Regions from separate parts of the Streptomyces sp. NPDC002698 genome, predicted to be linked through region 3. Evidence: riboswitches for the same ligand, from Rfam matches in the RefSeq annotation. Region 3 holds a riboswitch; each other region holds the start of a gene.

The links. A riboswitch is a leader RNA that binds a small molecule or an ion and turns the genes downstream of it on or off. The one in region 3 is predicted to bind cyclic di-AMP.
Region 1: another riboswitch for cyclic di-AMP. It lies ahead of ACFYW9_RS26375 (peptidoglycan DD-metalloendopeptidase family protein); the one in region 3 lies ahead of ACFYW9_RS28610 (transglycosylase family protein).
Region 2: another riboswitch for cyclic di-AMP. It lies ahead of ACFYW9_RS36715 (NlpC/P60 family protein); the one in region 3 lies ahead of ACFYW9_RS28610 (transglycosylase family protein).
Region 4: another riboswitch for cyclic di-AMP. It lies ahead of ACFYW9_RS15780 (peptidoglycan DD-metalloendopeptidase family protein); the one in region 3 lies ahead of ACFYW9_RS28610 (transglycosylase family protein).

The regions. Positions count from the first base shown of each region.
Region 1 is NZ_JBIAQM010000021.1:30,130-37,286, forward strand. It holds gene ACFYW9_RS26370 (SGNH/GDSL hydrolase family protein) at 112-897, opposite strand; gene ACFYW9_RS26375 (peptidoglycan DD-metalloendopeptidase family protein) at 1,169-2,101, opposite strand; cyclic di-AMP (ydaO/yuaA leader) riboswitch at 2,106-2,267, opposite strand; gene ACFYW9_RS26380 (tyrosine-protein phosphatase) at 2,909-3,706, shown strand; gene ACFYW9_RS26385 (DUF6126 family protein) at 3,730-3,846, opposite strand; gene ACFYW9_RS26390 (XRE family transcriptional regulator) at 3,873-4,511, opposite strand; gene ACFYW9_RS26395 (aspartate aminotransferase family protein) at 4,620-6,020, opposite strand; gene dxs (1-deoxy-D-xylulose-5-phosphate synthase) at 6,017-7,157, opposite strand, start outside.
Region 2 is NZ_JBIAQM010000046.1:25,413-32,569, forward strand. It holds gene ACFYW9_RS36705 (peptidoglycan DD-metalloendopeptidase family protein) at 1-1,246, shown strand, start outside; gene pcrA (DNA helicase PcrA) at 1,396-3,882, opposite strand; cyclic di-AMP (ydaO/yuaA leader) riboswitch at 4,255-4,424, shown strand; gene ACFYW9_RS36715 (NlpC/P60 family protein) at 4,432-5,601, shown strand; gene ACFYW9_RS36720 (tellurite resistance/C4-dicarboxylate transporter family protein) at 5,737-6,717, shown strand; gene ACFYW9_RS36725 (hypothetical protein) at 6,823-7,157, opposite strand, start outside.
Region 3 is NZ_JBIAQM010000024.1:97,541-104,697, forward strand. It holds gene ACFYW9_RS28595 (DUF501 domain-containing protein) at 1-93, opposite strand, end outside; gene ACFYW9_RS28600 (septum formation initiator family protein) at 133-609, opposite strand; gene eno (phosphopyruvate hydratase) at 730-2,016, opposite strand; gene ACFYW9_RS28610 (transglycosylase family protein) at 2,390-3,088, opposite strand; cyclic di-AMP (ydaO/yuaA leader) riboswitch at 3,093-3,287, opposite strand; gene ACFYW9_RS28615 (transglycosylase family protein) at 3,471-4,355, opposite strand; gene ACFYW9_RS28620 (cytochrome P450) at 4,655-5,926, opposite strand; gene ACFYW9_RS28625 (globin domain-containing protein) at 6,094-7,157, shown strand, end outside.
Region 4 is NZ_JBIAQM010000009.1:118,829-125,985, reverse strand. It holds gene ACFYW9_RS15790 (HPr family phosphocarrier protein) at 56-337, shown strand; gene ACFYW9_RS15785 (GntR family transcriptional regulator) at 561-1,253, opposite strand; gene ACFYW9_RS15780 (peptidoglycan DD-metalloendopeptidase family protein) at 1,450-2,217, opposite strand; cyclic di-AMP (ydaO/yuaA leader) riboswitch at 2,230-2,389, opposite strand; gene ACFYW9_RS15775 (pitrilysin family protein) at 2,605-3,993, opposite strand; gene ACFYW9_RS15770 (M16 family metallopeptidase) at 3,990-5,351, opposite strand; gene ACFYW9_RS15765 (DNA topoisomerase (ATP-hydrolyzing) subunit A) at 5,699-7,157, shown strand, end outside.

The sequences.
Region 1 (7,157 bases), on a different contig from region 3:
TGATCCGCACCCGGCCCGGGGCGCCGCGGCCACCGGGACCGGGCCGGTCGGGCGCCCGGGTACCGGTCCCGACCGGCCCGGCCGGCCCTGCCGACCGGGCCGGCGCAGGTCTCAGGCGACCGACTCGATGCGCATCTTGATGTCGTCCGGGGAGAGGGCGCCCTTGGCCGCGACGTGATCGCCCGAGGACTCCCCGCGCAGCCGCCGTCCGATCCACGGGACGAGGTACTCGCGCGCCCACTGGATGTTGTCGCGGCGCACCTCCAGCGTGCCGCGCGGCGGGAGGGGCGGCCAGGGCTGGTCCGGGTCGGCCGGGACCTCCAGGCCGAGTACCTGTCCGGCACGGAGCGCCACCCGGGTGTGCCCCTCGGGAGAGAGGTGCAGCCGGTCGCCGTCCCAGGCCCGGCGGTCCTGGATCGTCTTCAGGGACCAGAGGTCGAGGACGGGACAGCCGTAGCGGTCCGCGATGGCACGCACATGCCCGTTGTAGGTGGCGATCTTGCCGCGCAGGTGCTTGAGCACGGGGACGCCACGCGTGTCGAAGCCGGTGGTCACCATGACGGTGCCGACGGCGGAGGTGAGGTCGACGATCGCGCGCTCGAAGCGTTCCGCGACCTCGTCGGGGTCGGTGCCGGGGCGGATGATGTCGTTGCCGCCTGCGCAGAACGAGACCAGGTCCGGGCCGAGTTCCTTGGCCCTCTGGAGCTGGGACTCGACGATCTGGTCGAGCAGTTTGCCGCGCACGGCGAGGTTGGTGTAGCCGAAATCGCCTTCGGGCCTGCGGTCCGCGAGAAGTACCGCGAACCGGTCCGCCCAGCCGACGAACGCTCCGTCGGGCCCAGGGTCGCCGACGCCCTCGGTGAAGCTGTCCCCCACCGCCACGTACGACCCGATCACTGATCTGTTGTCACTCTTCGAATCGTCTGCCACATGGAGCATGATTCACCTTTTGATGTGAGCTACGCGACCGTAGGGAAGGGTTGACGGCCGGTGAGATAAGCCACTCGCCAAGCATTGGTCAACTATGGAATAAGGCTCGCGTCAAGGATGTTGAAGCAGCGATCGCCCAGGGGCCGTTGCCGCGGGCACACCGAAGGCCGGACCCGGGGGATCGAGGGGTCCGGCCTTCGGAGATCTTCCTGCCGTCAGGAGCAGGAGGCTGGGGGGGTCAGCCCACGGCGACACCGTGCGAGCGCAGGTACGCGATCGGGTCGACGTCGGAGCCGTAGTCCGGCGTGGTGCGGATCTCGAAGTGCAGGTGCGGTCCGGTCACGTTGCCCGTGGCACCGGAGAGACCTATCTGCTGCCCCTCGGTGACGGTCTGCCCCGCCGAGACGGACAGCGACGACATGTGGGCGTACTGGGAGTACTTGCCGTCGGCGTGCTGGATGACGACCTGGTTGCCGTAGGCGCCGCCCCAGCCCGCGGAGACGACGGTGCCCGCGGCGATGGACTTGAGCGTGGTGCCGGTCGGGATCACGAAGTCCACGCCCGTGTGGTAACCGCTGGACCACATGCCGCCCGCCACCTTGTAACCCGTGCCGACGGAGCTGCTCGCGACCGGCAGGGTGTAGCCGGACGAGGTGCCGGTGGAAGGGGCGGCGGAAGGGGCGGTGGAAGGAGTGGCGGAAGCGGTGTCGGAGGGGGCCGTGTCGGCGGCCTGGGTCGCCTGACCGGCCTTCGCCGAGGTGGTCGTCCGGGCGGCCGAGTGCGTGGCCGAGTGCGTGGCGGCCTTCTTGCCGAGCGACAGCTCCAGACCGGGGTGGATCAGCGACGGGTCGCCGCCGATGGCGGAGCGGTTGTCGGCGTAGATCTTCTTCCAGCCGCCGCTGACGTTCTGCTCGTCGGCGATCTTCGAGAGGTAGTCGCCGGACCTCACCGCGTACGTCTTCGTCCCGGCGGCCTTGGCGGCCTTCTTCGCGGGAACGGCGGTCGCGGCCTTCTCGACATGGTGCGCGACGGCGGTGGCCGGGGTCGCGGCGTGGGCGCCGGTGGCTCCCATCAGGGGCAGCGCGAGTGCGGCGCCACCGGTTCCGGCCACGGCGATCGAGCGGGTGAAACGCAAGGACTTGGGACGGCGGTGCTTACCCTTCGCGGGCATGACGAATTCCTCTCCGGCGCCTGCGGGGTGAGCTGTCGGGTGCGGGCTGGAGATGCCCGGCCACGCTGCTGCGCGGCTGTACCCCTAGCCTGTTCCGGAAAAGAACCGGACCAGGCGCGGAACCTGTGGGTCCCCCGCTCCTGCCGTGTACGGGTGAGTGTGCGGATTCCGGGCGGCGGCAGGATTGGGCGTCCGTCCGGATTGAGGCAGAACGTAAGCGACATGAGAGCGCGTCGACAACTATGTGCGGTTTCTGTGCGCTCGCCTTTCTTGATCCATGCGGAAACCGCCGTCACCCTCCGTGGAGCGACGATCTTCCCGACCTCTCAACCCACCTGTAAATCCAGGCAGGTTGAGTAATGAGGACGGCAACGCATCGTCACGAATATGACGCTCCTCACGCGACTCGCCCCAGGGCGCCCTATTCCAGGGCTAGTTGTAACGAAGGCACCTATTCGGACAGAACAGACAGATGCTGCATGAGCGGATATCCGGTACATCCGGATCCCTGTACGGAATGACGCGCAAAACGACACCCCCTCATGCCCTGTTTCGCCTCGATTGCCCCATGGGATCGAGGCGGCCAGAAGCGCGCGACCGGTCCATCGCGGGATTCAAACACGCATTCGACATCAGATGTCACAATGCGTCGCTCCCAGGGCGTTCCGTCCGGAAGGCATCGGCTGTGGACAACTCATTGCCCGAGGAACCCATGTCGTATCGTCGGGAGCGCGAGCCGGTACAACTGCCGACGAGCGGCGCCGAGTCCAGCACGGCGACGCCGGCGGCCGAATGGGAGGAGCCCCCGTGACGCAGCAGGTCCCGTCGACCGAGCCCGAGCTCGGCGGAGTGCGCAACTTCCGCGACGTGGGCGGACTGCCCACCGCGGACGGCCGGCGAGTGCGTCATGGGCACCTGTTCCGCAGCGGCCACCTCGCCCACGCCACGGAGGAGGACGCCGCGTTCCTCGCCTCCCTGGGTCTCCACACGATCTTCGACTTCCGTAATGCCGCGGACCAGAAGCTGGAGGGCCCGGACGTCGAACTGCCGGGCGTGCGGAACGTGAACCTCCCGCTGAGCGACCCCGCGGACGGCAGCGAGTTCTGGAAGATGGTCCGCGACGGCGATCTCGACCAGCTGCGCGCGATCCTCGGCGACGGCAAGGCCGAGAACCGGATGATCAACTCCTACCGCACGATCGTCAGGGAGCGCACGGCCGAGCACTCCCAGGTGCTGCACGCCCTGGCCGACGACAGTGTGCCCGCGCTGATGCACTGCGCGGCGGGCAAGGACCGTGCCGGGCTGTCCATCGCGGTCACCCTGCTCGCCCTCGGCGTCGAGCGCGAGGCGATCGTGGCCGACTACCTGGAGTCGAACGCCGCGCACCGCCGTTACAAGGTGCACCGCAACGGCTCCTCGGCCGGTGCCTACTCCCCCGAGGTGATGGAACTGCTCAGCCCGCTGTTCGACGCGCGCGCCGCGTACCTGACGGCCGCCTTCGAGACGATCGAGGAGACCTGGGGCAGCGTCGAGGTCTATCTGGAGCAGGGCCTGGGACTGACGCCGGAGCTGCGGGAACGCCTGCGCGGGCGGCTCCTGGACTGAGCCGCCCGCCGGGACCGGACCCCCTACTGGTTCTGCGCGCCCAGCGTGAAGAGCAGGTAGATGAAGGCCGCGAACAGGTGGCCGACGGCGACGTAGATGATCAGCCGCACCCACAGGGCGCGCGGGAACCTGTCCTCCATGGAGCGGCGGCGTTCTGTGGGTTCGGTCATGACGTCTCTCCCGAGGTGGGGTGGCCCGTCGCCGGGCCGAGGCACAGCGCGGCGACGGGGCTCTGCAGCAGGGTGTGTACGAAGAGGAGCTCGGCTCCGTCGCGTTCGGCGGCGGCGATGCGGTGCGGGGTCAGCGAGTCGAAGTGGGCGCTGTCTCCCGGCGCGAGGACGTGCGCGGTGTCCCCGAGGCGCAGACTGAGCCGCCCCCGGAGGACGTACAGCCACTCCTCGCCCGGGTGGACGCGCACGATGTCGCCCTGCGAACCGTACGGGACGTGCACACGCAGCGCCTGCATGCCGCGGCCCGCGGAGCCCGCCTGCCAGTAGGTCCAGCCCCCGGCCGGGGCCGGTTCCATGGCGGCGGCCCGTACGATCGCGTCACGGTCGGGGACCGCCTCGCCGAGCAGTTCCGAGACCGTCGTACCGTAGACACGGGCCAGCGTGAGCAGCATCGGCAGCGAGGGCTGGCGCTGTCCGGTCTCCAGCCGGGAGAGATGGGCGGGCGAGAGCCCGGCCGCGCGGGCGGCCGCCTCCAGCGTGAGGGAGGCGCTGCGGCGCAGGGCCCGGAGCCGGGGCGCCACGGCGTGCAGCTCGGCGGACGGCTCGTCGACCGCCCCTGTGTCGGCAGGGCTCATGGGACCATTGAGCCAAACAATTACCTCTGGGGCAATTTTCTTGCCCCAGAGGCAAAAGGTCCGCCGCACCCGCACCGCCTTCGCGGCGACCGCCGGTGCGGCCGGGTCTCAGCGGTTCGCCACCGCCTGCTTCACCAGCGTCTTCCCGAAGTCCCACATCAGCCCGCCGCCGTTGTGCGCGTCCTCCATCACCGCGGTGAAGGCCTCCACGAACCGGTCGACATCCCGCTCGTCGATGACCAGGGGCGGGATCAGCTTGATCACCTCCAGGTGGTCGCCGGAGACCTGGGTGAGGATGTGGTGCCGCTGGAGCAGAGGCACGACGACCATCTGCGCGAACAGACCCTTGCGCGCGGCCTGCAGCATGCTCCAGCGGCCGCGCAGCTTGAGCGACGCGGGCCGGCCGAACTCGATGCCGATCATCAGACCCCGCCCGCGCACCTCGCTGAGCAGCTCGTAGCGGTCGACCAGGGCCGCCAGCCGGGACTTCAGCAGTTCCCCGGTGATCCGCGCGTGGGCGACGGTCTGCTCGTTCTCCATCACGGAGAGCACAGCGAGCCCCGCCGCCATGGCCTGCGCGTTGGAGCCGAAACTCGCCGAGTGCACGAGGACCCGGTCCATCGAGGAGTAGACCTTCTTGAAGATCCAGTCCTTTCCGAGGGTCGCGCCCACCGGCACATAGCCGCCGGAGAGCGCCTTGGCGACGCACACCAGGTCCGGTTCGACGCCCTCCTCGTGCTGGTAGGCGTAGAAGTCCCCGGTCCGGCCGAGGCCGGTCTGCACCTCGTCCGCGATGAGCAGTGCCTTGTGCCGGTGCAGCAGCTCCTGGGCGGCGCGCAGATATCCGGGCGGGGACTCGTGGACGCCCTTCCCCTGGATCGGCTCCACGATGAGCGCGGCGACGTCGCCCTTCTTCAACTCCCTTGCCAGGGCGTCCAGATCACCGAGCGGGACGGCCGTGTCGGGCAGCAGCGGCGCGAAGCCCTCGCGGAAGCCGTCCTCGCCGTTCACGGACAGGGAACCGGTGGTCAGCCCGTGGAAGGCGTGCGCGCAGTACAGGATCCGCGGTCGGCCGGTGGCGTACCGGGCGAACTTCAGCGCGGTCTCGACCGCCTCCGTACCGCTGTTGCCGAAGAACACCCGGTCCAGGTGCGGGCTGTGGGTGAGCAGCCGCTCCGCGAGCAGGCCCGGCAGCGGCTGGCAGTCGAAGCGGGTGAGGTCGGCGAGCGAGGCGTCCAGGACGTCGTGGAGCGCCCGCCGGACGACGGGGTGATGGCGGCCGAGGCCCATCACCCCGAAGCCGGCGAGCATGTCCAGGTGGTCGTTGCCGTCCGCGTCCCAGAAGTGGGCCCCCTCGGCCCGCTCGTAGACCTTGTCGAAGCCGATGGTGTGCAGCATGCGCGGGAGCTGGTGGTTCAGGTACTTCGTGTGCAGTTCGTAGCGCTCGGCTCCGCGCTCGGCGAGGAGCGCGCCGAGGTCGAACTCCCCCTTCTGGGCAGGGTCGGTCATTCCTGTTTCTCCTTGGACGACTCTTTCTCGGCCGGCCGGTCGGCGGCCTCGATCGGTTCGTACGCGGCCTTGGCCCGCTCGTCCCTGACGGCCAGGGCGGCGCTGATCCGTCCGGCGATCTCCACGGGCGTGAGCCCGATGTCGGCGAGCACCTCGGACCGCTTGGCGTGCGCGAGGAACTGCTCGGGGATGCCGAACCGTCTTACGGGCACGTCGACTTCGGCGTCCCCGAGGGCCAGCGAGACGGCGGCGCCGACGCCCGAGGCCCTGCTGTTGTCCTCGACGACGGCGACGAGCCGGTGTTCGGCGGCGAGGTGGGGCAGCGCCGGGTCGACCGGCTTGACCCAGCGCGGGTCGACGACGGTGCAGCCGATGCCGCGGGCCTGGAGCAGGTCGGCGGTCTGGAGGCAGACCTGGGCCATGACGCCGACCGCGACGAGCAGGACCTCGGGACGCTCGCCCCGGTGCAGGACGTCGAGCCCGCCCACATGGTCCACCGCGGGGATCACCGGACCGACGGACTCCTTCGGGAAGCGGATCAGGGTCGGCGCGTCGTCCACGGCGACCGCCTCCCGGAGCTGGGCCTTCAACTGGTCGGCGTCGCGCGGAGCGGCGATCCTGAGGCCGGGCACGACCTGGAGGATCGACATGTCCCACATGCCGTTGTGCGAGGCGCCGTCGACGCCGGTGACCCCGGCCCGGTCGAGGACGAAGGTCACACCGCAGCGGTGCAGCGCGACGTCCATGAGGAGCTGGTCGAAGGCCCGGTTGAGGAAGGTCGCGTACACGGCGACGACGGGATGCAGACCGCCGGTCGCGAGTCCGGCCGCGGACACCGTGGCGTGCTGCTCGGCGATGCCGACGTCCCACACCCGGTCGGGGAACCGCTCGGCGAACTTCCCGAGCCCGACCGGATGCAGCATGGCCGCCGTGATGGCCACGACGTCCGCCCGCTCCTCGCCGATCCTGACGATCTCGTCGCCGAACACGGAGGTCCAGGAAGGGCCGTTGGACGGGGCGAGGGGCTCGCAGGTGAGCGGGTCCATCACGCCGACCGTGTGGAAGTGGTCCTCCTCGTGCGCGAGCGCGGGTTCGTAGCCGCGTCCCTTCTCCGTCAGGCAGTGGACGAGCACGGGA
Region 2 (7,157 bases), on a different contig from region 3:
GACCCAGCACTGGACCGTGCCGACGCAGGAAACGGGCGCGTACGACGCCACGCAGTGGAACGTCGCCGGCGGCCAGGACACGTACCAGGCGTACGAGCACCCGCAGCCCGAGTCGTACGAGCACCCCCAAGCCGAGTCGTACGAACACCCGCGGACCGAGTCCTACGAGCATCAGCAGCCCGAGTCGTACGAACAGCCGCAGGCGGCGTCCGAGTCGTACGACCACCACGAGCTGACGCAGCTCGACATGACGTACGAGGGAGTGTCCGACGCGTCGGACCCGGTTCCCTTCGACCAGCAGGCGACCGCGACCTTCGACCAGGCGACCCACGGTCAACTCGCCGCGGAGGACGACGAGTCCGACGCGGCCGAGGACCTCGCGGACACGGCCGGCCCCGACGGCGGCTACGACCCGTACGACGAGGGGCGCGAGAGGCCGCTGCTCGACGACATGGAAGAGATCACCCCGGTCCGGCGTCCCGCGACGCGCAGTGCTTCCCGTGCCCGGCGCCGCAGCCCCGCGAAACGTTCCGCTCTGCTGACCGTCGCGGTGCCCTCGGCCTGTGTCATGGGGGTCGCGGGGATCGCCGCCGCCTCCGTGGGCGGTGTCGGCGGCCTCGGCGGGGACGACTCGAAGGACACGACCACCAGCGCCTCCGACGTGACCTCGGTGAAGCCGTCGGCCGCCAACATCAAGCTGGACACCCAGCTCCAGAGTCTGTCCGCGGGCGCGGACGACTTCGCCGACCGGGCGAGCCGCACGCAGGAACGTATCGACCTCAAGGCCCAGCAGGCGACGGAGAAGAAGAAGGCGGCGGAGGAGGCGGCCCGCAAGGAGCGGCTGCGTCCGAAGTTCGCTCTTCCCGTGGTGCGGCAGGGCCTCAGCGCCTACTTCGGCCAGGCCGGCGTCAACTGGATGTCCGTGCACACGGGCATCGACTTCCCCGTCTCCTACGGGACGCCGGTGCTGGCCGCGACCGACGGCACCGTCCGGACGCAGTGGAACAGCGCCTACGGCAACATGATGATCGTGACCGCGATGGACGGCACCGAGACGTGGTACTGCCACCTCTCCACGTACAGTCTCCCCTCCGGAAGCGCCGTCAAGGCCGGTGACCAGATCGCCTTCTCCGGGAACTCCGGCAACTCGACCGGCCCGCACCTGCACTTCGAGGTCCGCCCGGCCGGCGGTGCGGCGATCGACCCGCTGCCGTGGCTGCGCAGCCACGGCCTGGACCCCACGTAAGAACCCGGACGCCGCGTGACCGCGGGCCCCGGCCGTCTCCGGACGGCCAAGGGCCCTGCGACCGGTCATCCGGATCCGTCACCGCGATCCGTCGCCCGGATCCGTGACCGCGATCCCCGTCGACCGGTTCACGCGAACGGTCTCGCGGACTACAGCTTCTCCACCGGCGCGTACCGCAGCAGCAGCCGCTTCGGCTTGGGCTCTCCGAAGTCGACCGTCGCCTCCGCGTTCGCGCCCGTCCCCTTCACGCCGACGACGGTGCCGAGGCCGAACTGGTCGTGCGTGACCCGGTCCCCGACGGCCAGCGAGACCACCGGCTTCTCGGTCCCGCCGCGGCGGGTGGCGAACCCGGAGGCACCCGAGGCCGCGGACCGCGAACGCGAGGCCGAGAGGGAGGCGGCGACACCGGAGACGGGACCGGCGGGCCTGGACGCCGTCGCCCCCGTGCGCTTCCAGTCCAGATGGGTCGCCGGGATCTCCTCGAGGAAGCGGGAGGGCGGGTTGTACGAGGGCTGGCCCCAGGCGCTGCGCACCGAGGACCGGGTGAGGTAGAGCCGCTCCCGCGCGCGCGTGATGCCGACGTACGCCAGGCGCCTCTCCTCCTCCAGTTCCTTGACCTGTCCGAGCGCGCGCATGTGCGGGAAGACGCCGTCCTCCATGCCGGTCAGGAACACCACGGGGAATTCGAGGCCCTTGGCGGTGTGCAGGGTCATCAGGGTGATGACGCCGTTGCCGTCCTCCTCGTCCGGGATCTGGTCGGAGTCGGCGACGAGCGCGACCCGCTCCAGGAACGCGGCGAGTCCGCCCGTGTTCTCGCCCTCACCGGTCTCCTGCTCGAACTCCAGGGCCACGGAGGCGAGTTCCTGGAGGTTCTCGACCCGGGTCTCGTCCTGCGGGTCGGTCGAGTTCTGCAACTCGGCGAGATAGCCGGTGCGTTCGAGGACCGCCTGCAGGATGGTGGCCGGGCCCGCGCCGGACTCGACGATCGTGCGGAGGTCCTCCATGAGCGTGTTGAACCGCTTGACCGCGTTGGTGGAGCGCGCGGCCATGCCGTAGGCCTCGTCGACGCGGCGCAACGCCGCCGGGAAGCTGATCTTCTCGCGCTGCGAGAGGGCGTCGATCATCGCCTCGGCGCGGTCGCCGATGCCGCGCTTGGGCACGTTCAGGATGCGGCGCATCGGGACGGAGTCCTCGGGGTTGGACAGCACCCTGAGGTACGCAAGGACGTCCCGGACCTCCTTGCGCTCGTAGAAGCGGACGCCGCCGACGACCTTGTAGGGCAGGCCGACGCGGATGAAGATCTCTTCGAAGACACGGGACTGCGCGTTCGTGCGGTAGAAGACCGCGACGTCGCCGGCCTTGGCCTCACCCGCGTCGGTGAGACGGTCTATCTCTTCGGCGACGAACTGGGCCTCGTCGTGCTCGGTGTCCGCGACGTAGCCCGTGATGTTCGAGCCCGCGCCCGCGTTGGTCCACAGGTTCTTGGGGCGGCGGGACTCGTTGCGCTCGATGACCGCGTTGGCGGCGGACAGGATCGTCTGGGTGGAGCGGTAGTTCTGCTCCAGGAGGATCGTCGTCGCGCTCGGGTAGTCCTCCTCGAACTGGAGGATGTTGCGGATGGTCGCGCCGCGGAAGGCGTAGATCGACTGGTCCGCGTCACCCACGACGCACAGCTCGGCGGGTGCCAGGTCGTACTCGCCGAGCGGTACGTCCACGGGGTGCTCGGAGGTCCCCACGAGCTCCCGCACGAGCGCGTACTGGGCGTGGTTCGTGTCCTGGTACTCGTCGACCAGGACGTGCCGGAAGCGGCGGCGGTAGTGCTCGGCGACGTCCGGGAAGGCGCGCAGCAGATTGACCGTGGTCATGATCAGGTCGTCGAAGTCGAGCGCGTTGGCCTCGCGCAGCCGCGACTGGTACATCGCGTACGCCTGGGCGAGGGTCTTCTCGAAGCCGTCGGAGGCCTGGGCGGCGAAGTCCTCCTCGTCGATCAGCTCGTTCTTCAGGTTCGAGATCTTGGCGCTGAACGACTTCGGCGGGAACCGCTTGGGGTCGAGGTCGAGATCACGGCAGACGAGCGCCATCAGACGCTTGGAGTCGGCGGCGTCGTAGATCGAGAACGACGAGGTGAAGCCGAGGGTCTTGCTCTCGCGGCGCAGGATGCGGACGCAGGCGCTGTGGAAGGTCATCACCCACATCGCGTTGGCGCGCGGGCCCACGAGCGCCTCGACGCGCTCCTTCATCTCGCCCGCGGCCTTGTTCGTGAAGGTGATCGCGAGGATCTGGCCCGGGTGGACGTTCCGCTCGCCGAGCAGGTGCGCGATCCGGTGGGTGAGCACGCGGGTCTTGCCGGAGCCGGCACCGGCCACGATGAGCAGCGGCGAGCCGGAGTGGACCACGGCCGCGCGCTGGTTCTCGTTCAGTCCGTCCAGCAGGGCCGCCGGGTCCACGGCGGGCCTGGGCGCGCCGTCGCGGTAGTACGCGTCCCGGCTCGGCGGCATGTCGAACTTCCCGCCGAACAGATCGTCCGGAACGGGCTCCGGTACGTGATCGTCCTCGGGCGGCGGCGGGTGTTCGTCCTCGTGGGCCGCGGAGGGCTTGAGGTCCGCCAGGAAGCTGTCGTCAAAGAGGCTGCTCATCGCTCTCCGAGTCTAGGCCGCCCCACCGACAGCCCGCCGCCGCCTCGAGAACTCGGCCGCAAGTGTGACCAGGGTCCCGGCGGTCACCCCGGGGAAGCCGGCCTTCCGGCCATGACGCGTCACACCCCGTGACGAGAAGCGGCCGGGCGGTCACCCGGCGCGAGACCCCGTCGGCGAGCGGCTCCGGCGAGCCGTTCGGAGCGGGCGGGGCCCGTTCGACGGTTCGGACGAGCGGGTCGCCGCCCGCGGGTCGCACGGCGATGGTCACGAAAACGTATCGGGCATATCGCACATCAACCTTCACACGGGCCACACCGGTTGGCTAGCGTGCCGGAAGGCCGCTCGACCGCGACCGGCGAACCTCGCCGGGCCGAGCGGCCTCCGCCGAGTCCGGTACGCCGCGAGGCCCCGGAGCCGGGGACCCACCGACCTTGGGGTGAATCGGTCCGACCGCCTTGTGGGGCAAGGACCGTAGGGCAGCCTTCCGGAACCACCCGCCCGAACCCGACAGCTAACTCGGTAGGCGGATGACGGAAGGAGTCGCCTCTCTTGGCGTCACACCGCAAAGCGCGCCCCACGGGTGCGCGCATCGCAGGCATACGGACCCCGGCCCTCGCCACAGCGGCCCTCACCTCCGTGGCCCTGCTCTCCCAGACCGCCAACGCCGCCCCCTCGGCCGAGCCCCGGCCCAGCATCGAAGCGGTCTCGAAGAAGGTCGACGACCTCTACCACCAGGCCGAGACGGCCACGGAGAAGTACAACGCGACCCGGGAGAAGACCGCCGAGCAGCGCGAGCGCGTCGACACCCTGCTCGACGACGTCGCCCGGCGCACCGAGAAGCTCAACACCGCGCGCGAGGAACTGGGGTCGTTCGCCGCGGCGCAGTACCGCACCGGGGCCTCCGCGCCCGACACCGCGACCCTGCTGCTCGCGGACAACCCCCAGGACTACTTCGACCAGACCCAGCTGATGAGCCGTCTGACGACTCGCCAGAAGGCCGCCGTCGACGACTACATCACCGAGCAGGCCGCCACCACCAGGAAGCGGGCGGAGGCCACCCGGAGCCTGGAGTCGCTGACCGCCTCGCAGAAGGCGCTCAAGACGTCCAGGGCCACCGTGCAGCACAAGCTCACCGAGGCCCGTTCCCTGCTCTCGGAACTGAACGCCGAGGAAAAGGCGCGGCTGGCGGCGATCGAGAAGAAGAAGCGGGAGCAGGCCGCGGCCGAGGCGGCGGAGCTGGCACGGCAGCAGGCCGCCGCCGAGAAGGCCGCCCAGCAGCAGTCGTCGTCCGGCACCACGACCGGCACGGCCTCCGGCTCGGCCTCCGGGTCGTCGACGGGATCGACGGCCACGGGCTCCTCGTCGAAGGCGGCCGAGGCGCTCGCGTTCGCCCGCGCGCAGATCGGCAAGCCGTACGTCTGGGGCGCCACCGGCCCGGACTCCTACGACTGCTCGGGCCTGACCCAGGCCGCCTGGAAGGCCGCCGGCGTCAGCCTCCCGCGGGTCACCTACGACCAGGTGAACGCGGGCACGACGGTCGCCCTCGCCGACGCCCGGCCCGGCGACCTGGTCTTCTTCTACGACGACCTCAGCCACGTCGGCCTCTACATCGGCGACGGCATGATGATCCACGCGCCGAAGCCGGGCGCGTACGTCCGCGAGGAGTCGATCTACTACGACGGCACCTCCGCGATCCACAGCGTCGTGCGCCCGGCGTAGACCGGGACACGGAAGCCCCTCACGCGGGGCACGCGCTCCGGGCTCTCCCGCACGCCCGCGCGCGTGCCCCGCGTTTTCGTCCCCGCCCGCGCGTGGCCCGCCCGCAACCGTTCGACGGGTCCTTAGCATCGACGCATGCCAGACACACCGGACATGACGGACACCATTCCGCTCCGCACCTGGTGGGCGGGGTGGGCCCCCGCCGCCGGTGCCGCCGTCATGGCCACCGGCATCCTCTCGATCGGGCTGCACCTGACCGGCTACGAGGTCCTGTCCGGGATCGCGCTGGTCCTCGCGTCGCTCACCTGGGCCGGGCTCGCCTCGGACTTCCTCGGACGACTGGTGGGCGACCGGGAGCAATGGGCGCGACGGGCCGCCACCCCCGCGGGGCTCGACGCGGTCGCGGCCACCACCGTGCTCGGCACCCGCTTCGCCACCCTCGGGTGGCGGACGTTCGCCGAAGTCCTGCTCGCGCTGTCGGCCGTGCTCTGGCCGGTCCTGCTGCTGACCGTGCTGCGGCACTGGCGGCGCCGCATGACGGGAGAGGTGTTCCTCGTCTGCGTGGCCACGCAGGGGCTCTCGGTCCTCGGCTCGGCGATCGCCGCCGAGGTGGGCTCGGACTGGCTCGCGCATGCCGCGATGACGCTGTTCTGGGTGGGGATCGCGCTCTACGTTCTCTCGTTCGCGAGCTTCGACCCGCGGGAGGTGCGGAAGGGCGCCGGGGACCACTGGATCGCGGCCGGCGCGCTGGGCATCTCGGCGCTGGCCGGGACCGGGCTCGTCGTGGCGCACGACGTGAATCCGTATCTGTGGAACAACGACGACCAGGGCGTCCTGCGCTCCACGACCGGCGCGCTGCTCGTGCTGGACCTCGCCTGCTACTTCCTGCTGGCCGTCGCGGAGGTGCTGTGGCCGCGCCCGCGGTACGACGTACGGCGCTGGTCGTCCGTCTTCCCGATGGGGATGTCGGCGGTGGCCGCCCTCGCGGTCTCGGCCGCCCTGGACGTCTTCTGGCTCAAGGGGACCGGGCAGGTGCTGCTGTGGATCGCGGTGGCGGCATGGCTCCTGGCGGCCGCGGGCACCGCTCTCGCCTTCAGGTCCGAGGTACGGGGGTGACGCGGCGGGCAGGCCCCTCGCCACGGGGGCGAGGCCGCCGGCCGGGTCCGCCGGGGCGGGAAGTGCGCGCCGGTCAGCTCCGCCGGGACGGGAAGTGCGCGCCGGTCAGGTCCACAGGACGGCGATGAAGATGTTCGCGACGGTCAGCAGTCCGACCAGGCCGAAGAGCCGCTTGTCCACCGTCTCGTCGTCCCGCTTCACATAGACGAGCCCGAGGATCACGATCAGCAGGGCCAGCTTCACACCGATCTTGACGGTGTTGACCGTGCCGCCTTCGGCCTGGTTGAGCCCGACCAGGGCGACACCGGTCACCAGCATGGTCAGCGCGCCGTGGAGCATCGCCGGGACGAAGCGGGCGGTGCCCTTGCCCATCGCCTTCATCTGGGTGAGGAAGCCGCCGAGGAGCGCGGCGATGCCGATGATGTGCAGGCCGACGAAGA
Region 3 (7,157 bases):
CCCGCGCGGCGGCCGGCCGAGCTGCTGCTTGAAGGCCTCGACGTCGGCGTCGGTGGGCTCGGTGCGCGGGGTGGTGGGCGGTGGCGTTTCCATGCCGTGAGTCACGTGTCTTTCTGGTCAGTTCATGGGGCGTCAGCGGTCGGCGGCGTCGGATCTGTCCACGCCGTCCCACATATCGGTGTACCAGGGGCGGTCGGAGGCACCCCGCTCGGCACGGGACTGCTTCGCGGCGTCCGGGTCGATCACGACGTACCCGGTCTCGCCCGGCATCACATAGTGCAGCCGCTGCCGGATCTGCTGCTCGGCGTACGCGTCGTCCTGCCAGCGCGCCTTGAGGTCGCGCAGCTGCTCGACCCGCTGCCGGGCCTGCTCCCGCTGCCGCTCCACGTCGCCGATCTGGGCGCGCTGGGAGACGTACTGCCGCATCGGGTAGGCGAGGGCGACGATCAGGGAGCACAGGACCATGGCGAGCAGCGCGGCCCGGCCGGTCAGCCGGGAGCGGCGCGCCTGCCGCTTGGTCTGGGAGCGGTAGACCCTGGCCGCCGTCTGCTCGCCGAGCAGCTTCAGCCTGGTCGAGGTGGAGAACCGGTCCCGGTCCTTCACGGCCATGAGTCCCGCCTCCCCGGTTCCGGCCCGCCGTGCGGGCCCGTCACGTGCGTACGTCCCCGCACACGGTACGGGACCGGGTACGGGGACGTACGGAGGACGCTGCCTGAGCCGTGCGAGGGCTCAGCCCTTGAAGCGCGGGAAGGCGCTGCGGCCGGCGTAGACCGCGGCGTCGTCGAGGATCTCCTCGATGCGCAGGAGCTGGTTGTACTTGGCGACGCGGTCCGAGCGGGCCGGGGCGCCGGTCTTGATCTGACCGCAGTTCACGGCGACCGCGAGGTCGGCGATGGTGACGTCCTCGGTCTCGCCGGAGCGGTGGGACATCATGCACTTGAAGCCGTTGCGCTGGGCCAGCTCGACGGCGTCCAGGGTCTCGGTCAGCGAGCCGATCTGGTTCACCTTGACGAGCAGGGCGTTCGCGGAGCCCTCCTCGATGCCGCGGGCCAGGCGCTCCGGGTTGGTGACGAAGAGGTCGTCGCCGACGATCTGGACCTTGTCGCCCAGCTGGTCGGTGATGATCTTCCAGCCGGCCCAGTCGTCCTCGAACAGCGGGTCCTCGATGGAGACGAGCGGGTACGCCGCGACGAGCTCGGCGTAGTACTCGGTCATCTCGGCGGCGGAGCGCTCCTTGCCCTCGAAGGTGTAGACGCCGTCCTTGTAGAACTCGGAGGCGGCGACGTCGAGGGCGAGGGCGATCTGCTCGCCGGGGGTGTAGCCGGCCTCCTTGATGGCCTCGATGATGAGGTCGAGGGCGGCGCGGTTGGACTCCAGGTTCGGGGCGAAGCCGCCCTCGTCGCCGAGGCCGGTGGACAGGCCCTTGGTCTTCAGCACCTTCTTGAGGGTGTGGTAGACCTCGGCGCCCCAGCGCAGGGCCTCGGAGAAGGACTCCGCGCCGATCGGGGCGATCATGAACTCCTGGATGTCCACGTTGGAGTCGGCGTGCGACCCGCCGTTCAGGATGTTCATCATCGGAACGGGCAGCAGGTGCGCGTTCGGGCCGCCCAGGTAGCGGAAGAGCGGCAGGTCGGACGCCTCGGAGGCGGCGTGCGCGACGGCGAGCGAGACGCCGAGGATGGCGTTGGCGCCGAGCGAGCCCTTGTTGTCGGTGGCGTCCAGGTCGAACATGGCCTGGTCGATCAGGCGCTGCTCGGTGGCGTCGTAGCCGACGAGCTCCGGGCCGATCTGCTCGATGACGGCGAGGACGGCCTTCTCGACACCCTTGCCGTGGTAGCGGTTGGGGTCACCGTCGCGAAGCTCGATGGCCTCGAAGGCTCCGGTGGAGGCGCCGGAGGGAACGGCGGCACGACCCGTGCTGCCGTCGTCGAGGCCGACCTCGACCTCGACCGTGGGGTTGCCTCGGGAGTCCAGGATTTCCCGGGCTACGACGACGTCGATGGACGGCACGAGCATCTCCTTATGGGATGTGACGCGGGTAAGCAGGACTTGGCAGCCCTGCGGGATGAGCCTAACCGGCTCACGGGGATCGGCCAGCCGATCGACCACCCCTTGAGCGGAACTGAGCGTACATATTGTTCCTGAACGGAACAAAAAAAGAAATGAAAAACCCCGCTCCGGCGCGTGCGGGGGAACACGCACCGGAGCGGGGAGCCCGTGGGGACGGGGACCCTCACCGGGCCTTTCCCAAAAAGGCCCGGTTCGGGAGGGGAGCTGTCGTCCGGCTCGGACGCGGGCCGGAATCCGGCCCGGAAAGCACCCGCGCGCCGGCCGAGAGGTGGCCGCCCTCCGCCGAAGGCGACCACACGGCACCGGCGCGCCGCGGTACTCAGCGCAGGTGCAGCTGCTGGCCCGGGTAGATGAAGTCGGCGTCGGCGACGATGTCCTCGTTCAGCTTGAACAGCTTCTGCCAGCCGCCCTTGACGTGCTTCTTCTCGGCGATCGAGCTGAGGGTGTCGCCCTTGACGACCTTGTACTCGCCGTCGCCCTTCTTGACCTTCTTGCCGGTCGGGGTGGTGACGGTCTTCTGGACGGCGGGGCGCTCCGCGGAACGGGAGGCGGGCTGCTCCGTCGTACGGGTGGCCGGGGCGCTCTGCGAGGCGCTCGAGGAGGACGGGGCCGCCGGGGCCTCCGGGGCCGAGCCGCCGCCGTAGGGGGTGCTCGACAGGCCCACGCCACAGGTCGGCCAGGCACCCTTGCCCTGACCGGCGAGGACCTTCTCGCCGATGGCGATCTGCTGCGACTTCGAGGCCTGGTCGGCGGTGGAGGCGTAGGCGGTACCGCCGTACGCGGCCCAGGTGGAGGACGAGAACTGGAGTCCGCCGTAGTAGCCGTTGCCGGTGTTGATCGACCAGTTGCCGCCGGCCTCGCACTGGGCGACGGCGTCCCACTCGGAGGCGGTGGCGGCGGAGGCGCTGCCGGCCGCCATGAGCGGGGCGGCGATGGCGACACCGGTGACACCGGCGAGCGTGGCGACGCGGGTGGCCTTGTTCGGGCGGCGGTGCTTGCCCTTGCTGGAGAACAGCATGGAGAGATCCCCTCACCGACGCCTGCGAGGTGAGCTGTCGGGTTCGGGCCGGTTGAGTTGCCCGGCCGCGCTGTCTTCGGTCCTGTCTCCAGGACGTCCGGCGCGCGGCTTCACCCCAAGCCGTTCCCGGGTGTCTCTCAACTCCCGGTCCCGGCGCTTACCTTGGGTCCCCCGCTCCTGCCTACGGCGCATGACGCGACGACTGTTCCCGTACGGCCGCTGGCAGGATTCGGCGTTGCGACCGTCGGGGCCCGCTGTGGCGAGCAGTCACGACCGTAAGCAGTCGATCGGCGGAAATTCAAAGACGATCAGGGCTTCTGAGACCCATGTCTCACTTGCTCCAAATAGGACATTCCACAGCGAACCAGGACGTGAACTCCCGCTAGTTTTGCACCGTTTCGGCAGTGTCCGCGATGCTCCGACCAGGTACGACGAGGCCGGGACCACTGTCGGCCGTGCCCGCGTCCGCGGTGGGCAGGTCGGCCCATCCGCCTCCGAGGCCCAGCTCGTCGGAAACCTTCCAGAGGTTGTCGATGACGTCCGCGACGTACGCGGTGTCGCTCGAGGCGCTCGCGGCATGCCGCCCGGCGGTGCTGTCGGCGTCGCCGGTCGCGCTCTCCGCGGCATCCCCGCCGCGGTGCCGCCCGGTGCCGGTGCTCGGGGCGTCGGAGGGGCTCGAAGAAGCCTCCTTCTTCCCGGACTCGGCCGATTCGTCACCCTTGCCGGTCGCCGCACCCGAGTCGTCGGAGCTCTGCGAGGCGCTGGGCTCCGCGGTGCTGCCGGCCGCGTCCGAGGAGTCATCCGAACCGGACGAAGCGGAAGAACCATCCGAAGGTGACGTACTGGGCGACGTCGCCAGGCCGGACGAAACGTACGAACCGGACTCGTCCTCGTCGTTCGAGGCATCGCCGGCCACGCCCGTGTCGACGCTGACGCCCGCCGCGTCCTTGCTGAGGCCCGAGAGCGGCCCGCAGGTCGGCCAGGCCGCGAGGCCCTTGTCGGCGAGCACCTTCTCGGCGACGGCTATCTGCTGCGAGCGGCTGGCCTGGTCGGCCCTCGGGGCGTACTCGAGGCCGCCGTGCGCCTCCCAGTTCTCCTGGTCGAGCTGAAGGCCGCCGTAGTACCCGTTGCTCTGGTCGGCGCTCCACGCGCCACCGCTCTCGCACTGCGCCACCCGGTCCCAGGTGTTCCCGTCGGCCGCGCTCGCGCTCGCCGCGGCGAGCAGCGGGATGACGATCGCCGATCCGGTCACCCCTGCGGCGACCATGAGTGCCGGGGCCTGACGAGGGCGACGGTGACGGCCGTTCCCGGAGAGCATACGAAAGCCTTTCGAGTGACAGCAGGGTGCACCGCGACCCCCGTGAACCAAGAAGCGTGGGCGCCGCGTTGATGGGTGAAGGTAGTCGCACTCGAACGCTGGTTACAAGTCGATGCAGTACAGATCACGCGAAGATCACAGATTTGATGGAGCGTCATGTTCCGCTAGCCGCGAGGGCGCTCTTTCCGGTATGCGGAAGAACCCCTTCGGCGGGGATACCGAAGGGTCACCGATGGGCTGGTCCAGGCCTATTTGACCGGGGTGAACTCCACAGGAAGCGTGCGCAATCCACGCATAATGAGACCTCCACGCCAGCGCAAATCGGCCGATTCTCCGGCGAGTTGGATGTCGGGCAGGCGGCCGAGGAGCGTACCGAGCGCGGTCTGCCCCTCCAGCCGGGCGAGCGGCGCGCCCAGGCAGTAGTGGATGCCGTGGCCGTAGCCCAAGTGCTGAAGGTCACGTCGCGCGAGATCGAGCGTGTCCGGCTGTTCGAAACGTTCGGGGTCGCGGTCCGCGGCCGCGAGCACCACGAGCACGGGGTCGCCGGCCGCGATGTCCTGCCCGCCGATCCGCACGGCCTCGGTCGCGAACCGCCAGGTGGCCAGTTCCACGGGCCCGTCGTAGCGCAGGAGTTCCTCGACACCCGTCTCGAGCAGTCCGCTCTCCCCGGCCGCGAGGGAGGCCTGGAGACGCGCCCGCTGCCCGGGGTGGGTGAGCAGGGCGTGCATCCCGTTCCCGATGAGGTTGACCGTGGTCTCGAACCCGGCGAAGAGCAGGATGAAGGCCATGGCGGCGGCCTCGTTCTCGGTGAGGTGCTCGCCGTGGTCGGAGGCGCGGATGAGCCCGGAGATGAGGTCCTCGCCCGGTGCGGGCTCCGCGGTCAGCGCCTCGCGCTTGCGGTGGATGAGCTCGGCGAGATACCCGCGCATCTTCTTCACGGACCGGGCGACCCCGCCTCTGGGCCCGCCGCCGTGCCGGATCATCATGCCCGCCCAGTCCCGGAAGTCGTCCTGGTCCTCGCGCGGGACGCCGAGCAGGTCGCAGATGGCGTAGATGGGGAGCGGGAAGGCGAACTCGTGGATGAGGTCCGCGGAACCCCTGGCCGCGAACCCGGCGATGAGCTGGTCCGTCAGCTCCTGCACCCGTGGGGCGAATTCGGCCACGCGCCGCGGCGTGAACGCCTTGCTGACGAGCCGCCGCAGCCGGGTGTGGTCCGGCGGGTCGATGTTCAGCAGATGCGTCATGAGCTCGGCCTTGCGCTCCCCGGGGATCCCGGTCCGGCCCCTCGCGTGCGCGGGCTCGTCGTGGTGCGCGGGATTCTTGGACAGCCGCTGGTCGGCGAGCGTCTGCTTGGCGTCGGCGTACCGCGTGACGAGCCAGGCCTCCACCCCGCTGGGCAGCCGCGTGCGGTGCACGGGCGCGTTCTCCCTGAGCCAGGCGTACGCCGGGTAGGGGTCGGTGGCGAACTCCCAGGTGAAGAGTTCGGGGGCGGGGCTGGCGGAGGCTTCGTACTCGGTCACTCCTCGACCGTATCCGCAGGCGGCGGCGCCCCCCTGCCGCCCGGCGATCGGGGGACACCCGTCGCGCGCGGCGGCGGACGGGGCCTCTCCCGCCCGGTTCGCCCCGGACCGTCCGGACATGGCCGGCTGTTTGACCTCGACGCCCGGCACCTTCCTACTTTCCTGCCGTGGACCCCGAAATACTCAGATCCAGCTTCGCGGTCGTGGAACGACGGGCCGAGTTCGCGGTCAAGTACTTCTACTCGCACCTCTTCCGCCACAACCCGGAGCTCCGCGCGCTGTTCCCGGCGGACCTCGCCCGGGACATGGAACGGCAGCGGGACCGGCTCTTCGCGGCGCTCACCTTCGTCATGGACAGACTGGAGGATCCGGACCTGCCCCGGTACCTGCGGAGTCTGGGCCGAGACCACCGCAAGTACCTGACCCGGCCCGGGCACTACGCGGCCGTGGGGGAGAGTCTGATCGCCGCGTTCGCGGTCGTCGCGGGCTCGGCCTGGAACGCCGAGACCGAGAAGGCCTGGACCGCCGCGTACGGGGTGATCGCCCGGTGCATGCTGGAGGGCGCCGGGGAGGCCCGGCACCACGGCGAGCCGCTCTGGTGGGACGCCGAGGTCGTCTCCCGCACCCGGCACGGCGACGGCCTCGCCGTCCTCACCCTGCGGCCACGGCAACGGCTCACCTACTCCCCCGGTCAGTACGTCAGTGTCTGCGTGCCCCATCTGCCTCGTGTCTGGCGCCCCTACTCCCTCGCCAACGCGCCGCGCGCCGACCGCACCGTCGACCTGCACGTCAGCCGCGTCGAGGGCGGCACGCTCTCCACCGCTCTCGTCCGGCGGACCCGGGTGGGCGACGTACTGCGGCTGGGCCCGCCCGGCGGCGGCCTCACCCTGCGGACGCCGTCCGACCGGCCCCTCACCCTCATCGCGGCCGGCACGGGCTGGGCCCCGGTGAAAGCCCTGCTGGAACAGCTCGACCCCGCCCACGAGGCCCGTCTGTTCCTCGTGGCCCGCGACATCGCGCACCTCTACGACCGGCCGGCCGTCGAACGCCTGCGGGCCGCGCTCCCCCGGCTCGCCGTCACCTACATCACCCCCGCGCCCGGCCGCCCCAAGGTCCAGGCGACCGAACGGCTGCTCACCGCGCTGGGCAACCGGGCCGGCTGGCCCCGGCACGACGTCTATGTCGCCGGTCCGCCCGATCTCGTCGAAGAGACCGGCGACGCGCTCTCCGC
Region 4 (7,157 bases), on a different contig from region 3:
TCGCGATATGAAAGAATGGTCTAGACAACCCTGAACACCCGAAGGGCAGCATCACATGGCTGAGCGCCGCGTCAACGTCGGCTGGACCGAGGGCCTCCACGCCCGCCCCGCCTCCATCTTCGTCCGGGCCGCCACGGCTTCCGGCATCCCCGTGACGATCGCCAAGGCCGACGGGGACCCCGTCAACGCGGCCTCCATGCTCGCGGTCCTCGGCCTGGGCGCCCAGGGCGGCGAGGAGATCGTCCTCACATCGGACTCCGAGGGCGCGGATGCCGCTCTCGACCGTCTGGCGAAGCTGGTCGCCGAGGGGCTCGACGAGCTCCCCGAGACCGTCTGAGCCGCCCACGAGGCACCCGGACACACGGCCGAGCCGCGCCCCCCTTCACCGGATGGCGCGGCTCGGCCGTTTTTCCGTACCCTCGCCCGGAATTCCCCGCATGGCACGTACGACCTCGCGCCATGGCCGCGGGAATGGCGTGCGCCGAAATTCCGGACACACGCGTAAAAGGGCATCAGAATGAGCCCCTGCCGAATATCCCTCTTTGTATACGGCGCCCGTGTTAATGACGCGGGCCCGTCATGTTTACGGGATGTTGCGAACTTCTCACACGGTCCGGCCGGTCGCCGCCGGGAAATCGGAGCCGGTGCGCGGCCGTGGCGCGCTCGGTGTGCAGGGCCGTGATCGCGCGGGCCCGCTCACTGTCCCCGCGGGCGACCGCGTCCACGATGCCGCCGTGCTCGGCCCAGGACTCCGCGGGGTCGGCCGGCGCCTCCACCGAGTACATCCAGGCGATCTTGTGGCGCAGCTGGGCGAGCGTCGAGGTGAGCGCGGGGCTGCCGGACGCCTGCGCGAGCGTCTCGTGGAACCAGCCGCCCAACGAGCGCAGATCCTCGCTGTGGCCTCGCCTGGAGCGCTCCTGCCCCAGCCTGACCAGACCTCGCAGCACCTTCAGGTGGGCCTCCGTGCGCCGCTGCGCGGCCCTCGCGGCACCCAGCGGTTCCAGCAGCATGCGCATCTCCAGGAGGTCCGCGGCCTCCAGTTCGGAGGGCTCCGCGACACACGCGCCCGCGTGCCGGCGGGTGACCACGAACCCCTCGGCCTCCAGCGTGCGCAGGGCCTCGCGCACGGGGACGCGCGAGACGCCGTATCGGCGCGCGAGCAGTTCCTCGGTGAGGCGGCCGCCGCGCTCGTAGACACCCGCGACGATGTCGTCACGGATCGCCGTGCACACCGAGTGCGCCGGAATACGCATGACCGACCTCCGCTTTAATCCCCGTGAAACGCCGTCGATTGACGCTTGTTCAGTGACTCTATTGCAGGAAGCCTGAATTTCCGATGGCAGGTCTGAATCCATGGATATTTTTTGGACAGACGGCGTCCGGAAACGACGATGCCCCGGCTCGGTGAGCCAGGGCATCGAAAGCGGCGAAGAAGCCGCGAAGCGGTCGTCAGAGGTTGACGCCGTGCGAGCGCAGGTACGCGACCGGGTTCATGTCCGATCCGTACTCGGCGGTCGTACGGGCCTCGAAGTGAAGGTGCGGACCGGTGGTGTTGCCGGTGTCCCCCGAGAGGGCTATCTGCTGCCCCGGAGTGACCGTCTGACCCACGGACACACCGATGGACGAGAGGTGGCCGTACATGGTGTACGTGCCGTCGTGCATCTTGATCACGACTTGATTGCCGTACGCGCCGCCGTCTCCGGCCGTGACGACCGTGCCGGCACCGACGGAGTGGACCGGCGTGCCGGTCGCGGCGTGGAAGTCGACTCCGGTGTGGCTGCCGGACGACCAGAGGCTGCTGCTGGCCTGGTAGCCGGTGGAGACGTACGAACCGGTGATCGGCATGACGAACGTGTTCAGGCGCTTGCGCTCGGCCTCGCGGGCGGCGCGCTCCTTGGTCTCGCGCAGCTTCTGGGCCTGCTCCGCGGCCTGCTTGCGCGCGGTCTGCTCGGCCTGCTTGCGCGCGGCGGCCTCGTCGGCTGCGCGCAGCTGCGCGAAGGCCTGGGCGTCGATCTGGTCGGCGACCGTGTCGTTGAGGGTGACGGTCTGGGTCAGTCCGGTCTGCTCGACGGAGGCTTCCGCGGCGAACGCGGGGGCGGCCAGGGTTCCGATGACACCGGTGGTGGTGAGCGCCGCGACCCCGACGGCGGTCGTGGTGGTCGTGCTGTGCACGCGGCTCGTACGACGGTGTTTGCCGGTGCCACAGGTGAACGCCATGTAGGGGCTGATCCTTTCCTTCCCTCTCGCCTACCGGGTTAGCTGACGGGTTCGGAGCAGGAAGGTCTCCTACGGGCCCCCTCCGGAGAGGGCGTCCGATTCACCCCAGGGACTACGTGTGGGTCCCCGGCTCCCCTGACTCGCGTCATGGGGGACTCGGCGATGACTGCCCGGTGCCGCGGGCGCGGCGCACTGCGTGACGAACAGCCGCACTGACGCTAAGCGGGGCAACTTTCGAACAACAAACGGATCACGATTTTTGTAACGCATCCCACAGGGCAGAAGGGTGACCGTCATACGAATACGGACATCTTGGGAACGGCTTCCGGAAAAAAGAAGGGCCCTGACGGCTCTTCAGCCGTCAGGGCCCTCCCTCGTCGCACGGTTCTACTCGGCGGCCACCACGGTGACTTCACCGATTCCGAGGGCCCTGACCGGCTCCGCGATCTGCGCCGCGTCGCCCACCAGGACGGTCACCAGACGGTCCGTCGGGAAGGCGCTCACGGCCGCCGCGGTGGCCTCCACGGTGCCGGTGGCGGCCAGCTGCCGGTAGAGCGTCGCCTGGTAGTCGTCCGGCAGGTGCTGCTCGACCTGGTCCGCGAGCGTGCTCGCGACCGCCGCGGCCGTCTCGAACTTGAGGGGCGCGACGCCCACCAGGTTCTGCACGGCGACGTCGCGCTCCGCGTCGGTCAGGCCCTCGGCCGCGAGGGTGCGCAGCACCGTCCACAGGTCGTCGAGCGCGGGACCGGTGTTGGGGGTGTCGACCGAGCCGCTGATGGCGAGCATCGCGGCACCCGTGCCGTCCGGCGCGGAGCGCAGGACCTGTCCGAACGCCCGCACGCCGTAGGTGTAGCCCTTCTCCTCGCGCAGGACGCGGTCCAGGCGCGAGGTGAGGGTGCCGCCGAGGCAGTAGGTGCCGAGGACCTGCGCGGGCCACACGCGGTCGTGCCGGTCGGCGCCGACCCGGCCGATGAGCAGCTGCGTCTGGACGGCGCCGGGACGGTCGACGATGATCACGCGGCCGGTGTCGTCGGCGCTCACCGGCGGCACGGGGCGCGGCTGGGCGGCCGAGCCGGTCCAGGAGCCGAGCGTGTCGGTGAGGAGTTCGTCGAGATCGACACCGGTCAGGTCACCGACGACGACCGCGGTGGCCGTGGCGGGGCGCACGTGCTTCTCGTAGAAGGCACGAACGGCCGACGCGTCGATGTTCTGGACCGTCTCCTCGGTGCCCTGGCGGGGGCGCGACATGCGCGCGCCCGCCGGGAACAGCTCCTTGGAGAGCTCCTTGGCGGCACGACGGGCGGGATTGGCCGTCTCGTGCGGGATCTCGTCCAGCCGGTTGGTCACCAGCCGCTCGACCTCGCTGTCCGCGAACGCGGGGGCCCTCAGGGCGTCCGCGAGCAGGCCGAGGGCCTTGGCCAGGCGCGAGACCGGCACTTCGAGGGACAGGCGCACACCGGGGTGGTCGGCGTGCGCGTCGAGCGTGGCACCGCAGCGCTCCAGTTCGGCGGCGAAGTCCTCGGCCGAGTGCTTGTCGGTGCCCTCGGAGAAGGCGCGCGCCATGATCGTGGCGATGCCGTCCAGGCCCGCCGGCTCGGCGTCCAGCGGCGCGTCGAGGTTCACCTCGACGGCCACGACCTGCTGGCCGGGGCGATGGCAGCGCAGCACGGTCAGACCGTTGTCCAGGGTGCCCCGCTCGGGGGCGGGGAACGCCCACGGCTTCGGCTGGCCGGCCTGGGGCTGCGGGTGGAAGTCCATGGTGGCGAGCTCGGTCACTTCGCCGCCTCCTCGTCGGTCTCGTCGGCGGAGTCAGCCGCGTCGGCTGCTTCGGCGGTGGTCGGCTCGTAGACGAGCACCGCGCGGTTGTCGGGGCGCAGGCGGGCCTTGGCGGCCTCCCGGACCTCCTCCGCCGTGACGTCGAGGACGCGCTGCACGGCGGTCAGGGCGAGCTGCGGGTCGCCGAACAGGACGGCGTAACGGCACAGTTCGTCGGCGCGGCCCGCCACGGTGCCGAGCCGGTCGAGCCATTCGCGCTCCAACTGGGCCTGGGCGCGCTCCATCTCACCGGCCGTGGGGCCCTCCTCGGCGAACCGGGCGAGCTCCTCGTCGACGGCGGCCTCGATGACCGGGACCTCGACGTCGCCGGACGTCTTCACGTCCAGCCACCCCAGGGAGGGCGCTCCGGCGAGCCGCAGCAGGCCGAACCCGGCCGCGACGGCGGTGCGGTCACGGCGTACGAGCCGGTTGTAGAGCCGGGAGGACTCGCCGCCGCCGAGGACGGTGAGCGCCAGGTCGGCCGCGTCGCACGCGCGCGTGCCGTCCTCCGGGAGCCGGTAGGCGGCCATCAGGGCGCGCGCCGGCACGTCTTCCTCGACGACCTCGCGCACCTGCTCGCCGATGATGTCGGGAAGCGAGCCGTCCCGCGGGGCGGGCTTGCCGTCGTGCCCGGGGATGGAGCCGAAGTACTTCTCGACCCAGGCGAGCGTCTGCTCCGGGTCGATGTCGCCGACGACCGACAGGACCGCGTTGTTGGGCGCGTAGTTGGTGCGGAAGAACGCGCGGGCGTCCTCCAGGGTGGCCGCGTCCAGGTCCGCCATCGACCCGATCGGGGTGTGGTGGTACGGGTGGCCCTCGGGGTACGAGAGCGCGGTGAGCTTCTCGAAGGCGGTGCCGTACGGCACGTTGTCGTAACGCTGCCGGCGCTCGTTCTTCACGACGTCGCGCTGGTTCTCCATGGACTCGTCGTCCAGTGCCTCGAGCAGCGACCCCATGCGGTCGGCCTCCAGCCAGAGGGCGAGCTCCAGCTGGTGGGTGGGCATGGTCTCGAAGTAGTTGGTGCGCTCGAAGCTCGTCGTGCCGTTGAGGGAGCCGCCGGCGCCCTGGACGAGTTCGAAGTGACCGTTGCCGTGGACCTGCTTGGAGCCCTGGAACATCAGGTGCTCGAAGAGGTGGGCGAGACCGGTCCGGCCCTTGACCTCGTGGCGCGAGCCGACGTCGTACCAGAGGCACACCGCGGCGACCGGGGTCAGATGGTCCTCGGAGAGCACCACGCGCAGGCCGTTGGCCAGGCGGTGCTCGGTCGCTGTCAGGCCGCCGGAGCCTGCCTCAGCTGTGGCCGTGTGACCCATGGGCATGTACGTCCCTTCGATCGCGGAACTACGTCATTCCTGTCGGTCCTGCCACTGTATGCAAGCGCGCGGACGGCTGGCGAAGTTCCCGCACCTCGTACGCCGAGAGCGAGACTTCCGCGTGTTGTCGGCACACCTGGGCAAGCCCACCGGGAACCGTCTCGAACGCGCTCGGGGCCGCCGGACACCGGGCCGGACGGCCGTCCGGGAGCGGTCCCCGGGAGGCCCGCGCAGCGCGCCGCAGGGGCGCTACAGACGGGTCGCGGTCGGCGTTGTCAGTGGGGCGGTCCACAATGGTGCGCGTCAGAACCCGTTCATGCCCCGGCAGAGACTGTGAAGGAGCCGCAGCAGCGATGGCCCGCCGCAGCACGAAGACCCCGCCGCCCGACGACTCGTACGAGGAGAAGATCCTCGACATCGACGTCGTGGACGAGATGCAGGGCTCCTTCCTCGAATACGCGTACTCGGTCATCTACTCGCGAGCCCTGCCGGACGCCCGCGACGGCCTGAAGCCGGTTCACCGTCGCATCGTCTACCAGATGAACGAGATGGGCCTGCGCCCCGACCGCGGCTATGTGAAGTGCGCCCGTGTCGTCGGCGAGGTCATGGGTAAACTGCACCCGCACGGCGACGCGTCGATCTACGACGCCCTGGTGCGTCTGGCGCAGCCCTTCTCCATGCGTCTGCCTCTGGTCGACGGCCACGGGAACTTCGGTTCGCTCGGCAACGACGACCCGCCGGCCGCGATGCGTTACACCGAGGCCCGGATGGCCGACGCCACGTCGTTGATGACCGAGTCGATCGACGAGGACACCGTCGACTTCTCGCCCAACTACGACGGCCAGGAGCGGGAGCCGGTGGCCCTTCCGGCCGCCTTCCCGAACCTGTTGGTCAACGGCGCGTCGGGTATCGCCGTCGGCATGGCCACGAACATGCCGCCGCACAACCTCGGCGAGGTCATCGCCGCCGCCCGGCACCTCATCCGCTACCCGGGTGCCGACCTCGAGACGCTGATGAAGCACGTCCCGGGCCCCGACCTGCCCACCGGCGGCCGGATCGTCGGTCTCTCCGGGATCAGGGACGCGTACGAGTCGGGCCGCGGCACCTTCAAGATCCGCGCCACGGTGTCGGTCGAGGACGTCACGGCACGCCGCAAGGGCCTCGTCGTCACGGAACTGCCCTTCACGGTCGGTCCGGAGAAGGTGATCTCCAAGATCAAGGACCTGGTCGGCTCGAAGAAGCTGCAGGGCATCGCCGACGTCAAGGACCTCACCGACCGCGCGCACGGCCTGCGCCTGGTCATCGAGATCAAGAACGGCTTCGTGCCGGAGGCGGTCCTCGAACAGCTCTACAAGCTGACGCCGATGGAGGAGTCCTTCGGCATCAACAACGTGGCACTGGTGGACGGTCAGCCGCTCACCCTGGGCCTCAAGGAACTGCTGGAGGTCTATCTCGACCACCGCTTCGACGTCGTACGCCGCCGCAGCGAGTTCCGCCGCACCAAGAAGCGGGACCGGCTGCACCTGGTCGAGGGCCTCCTCGTCGCTCTCCTGGACATCGACGAGGTCATCCGCCTCATCCGCTCCAGCGACAACTCGGCGCAGGCCAAGGAACGCCTGATCGAGCACTTCTCGCTCTCCGAGATCCAGACGCAGTACATCCTGGACACGCCGCTGCGCCGGCTCACCCGCTTCGACCGCATCGAGCTGGAGTCGGAGCGCGACCGCCTCAACGGCGAGATCGACGAGCTGACCGGCATCCTGGACTCGGACTCGGAGCTGCGCAAGCTGGTCTCCGGCGAACTGGCCGCGG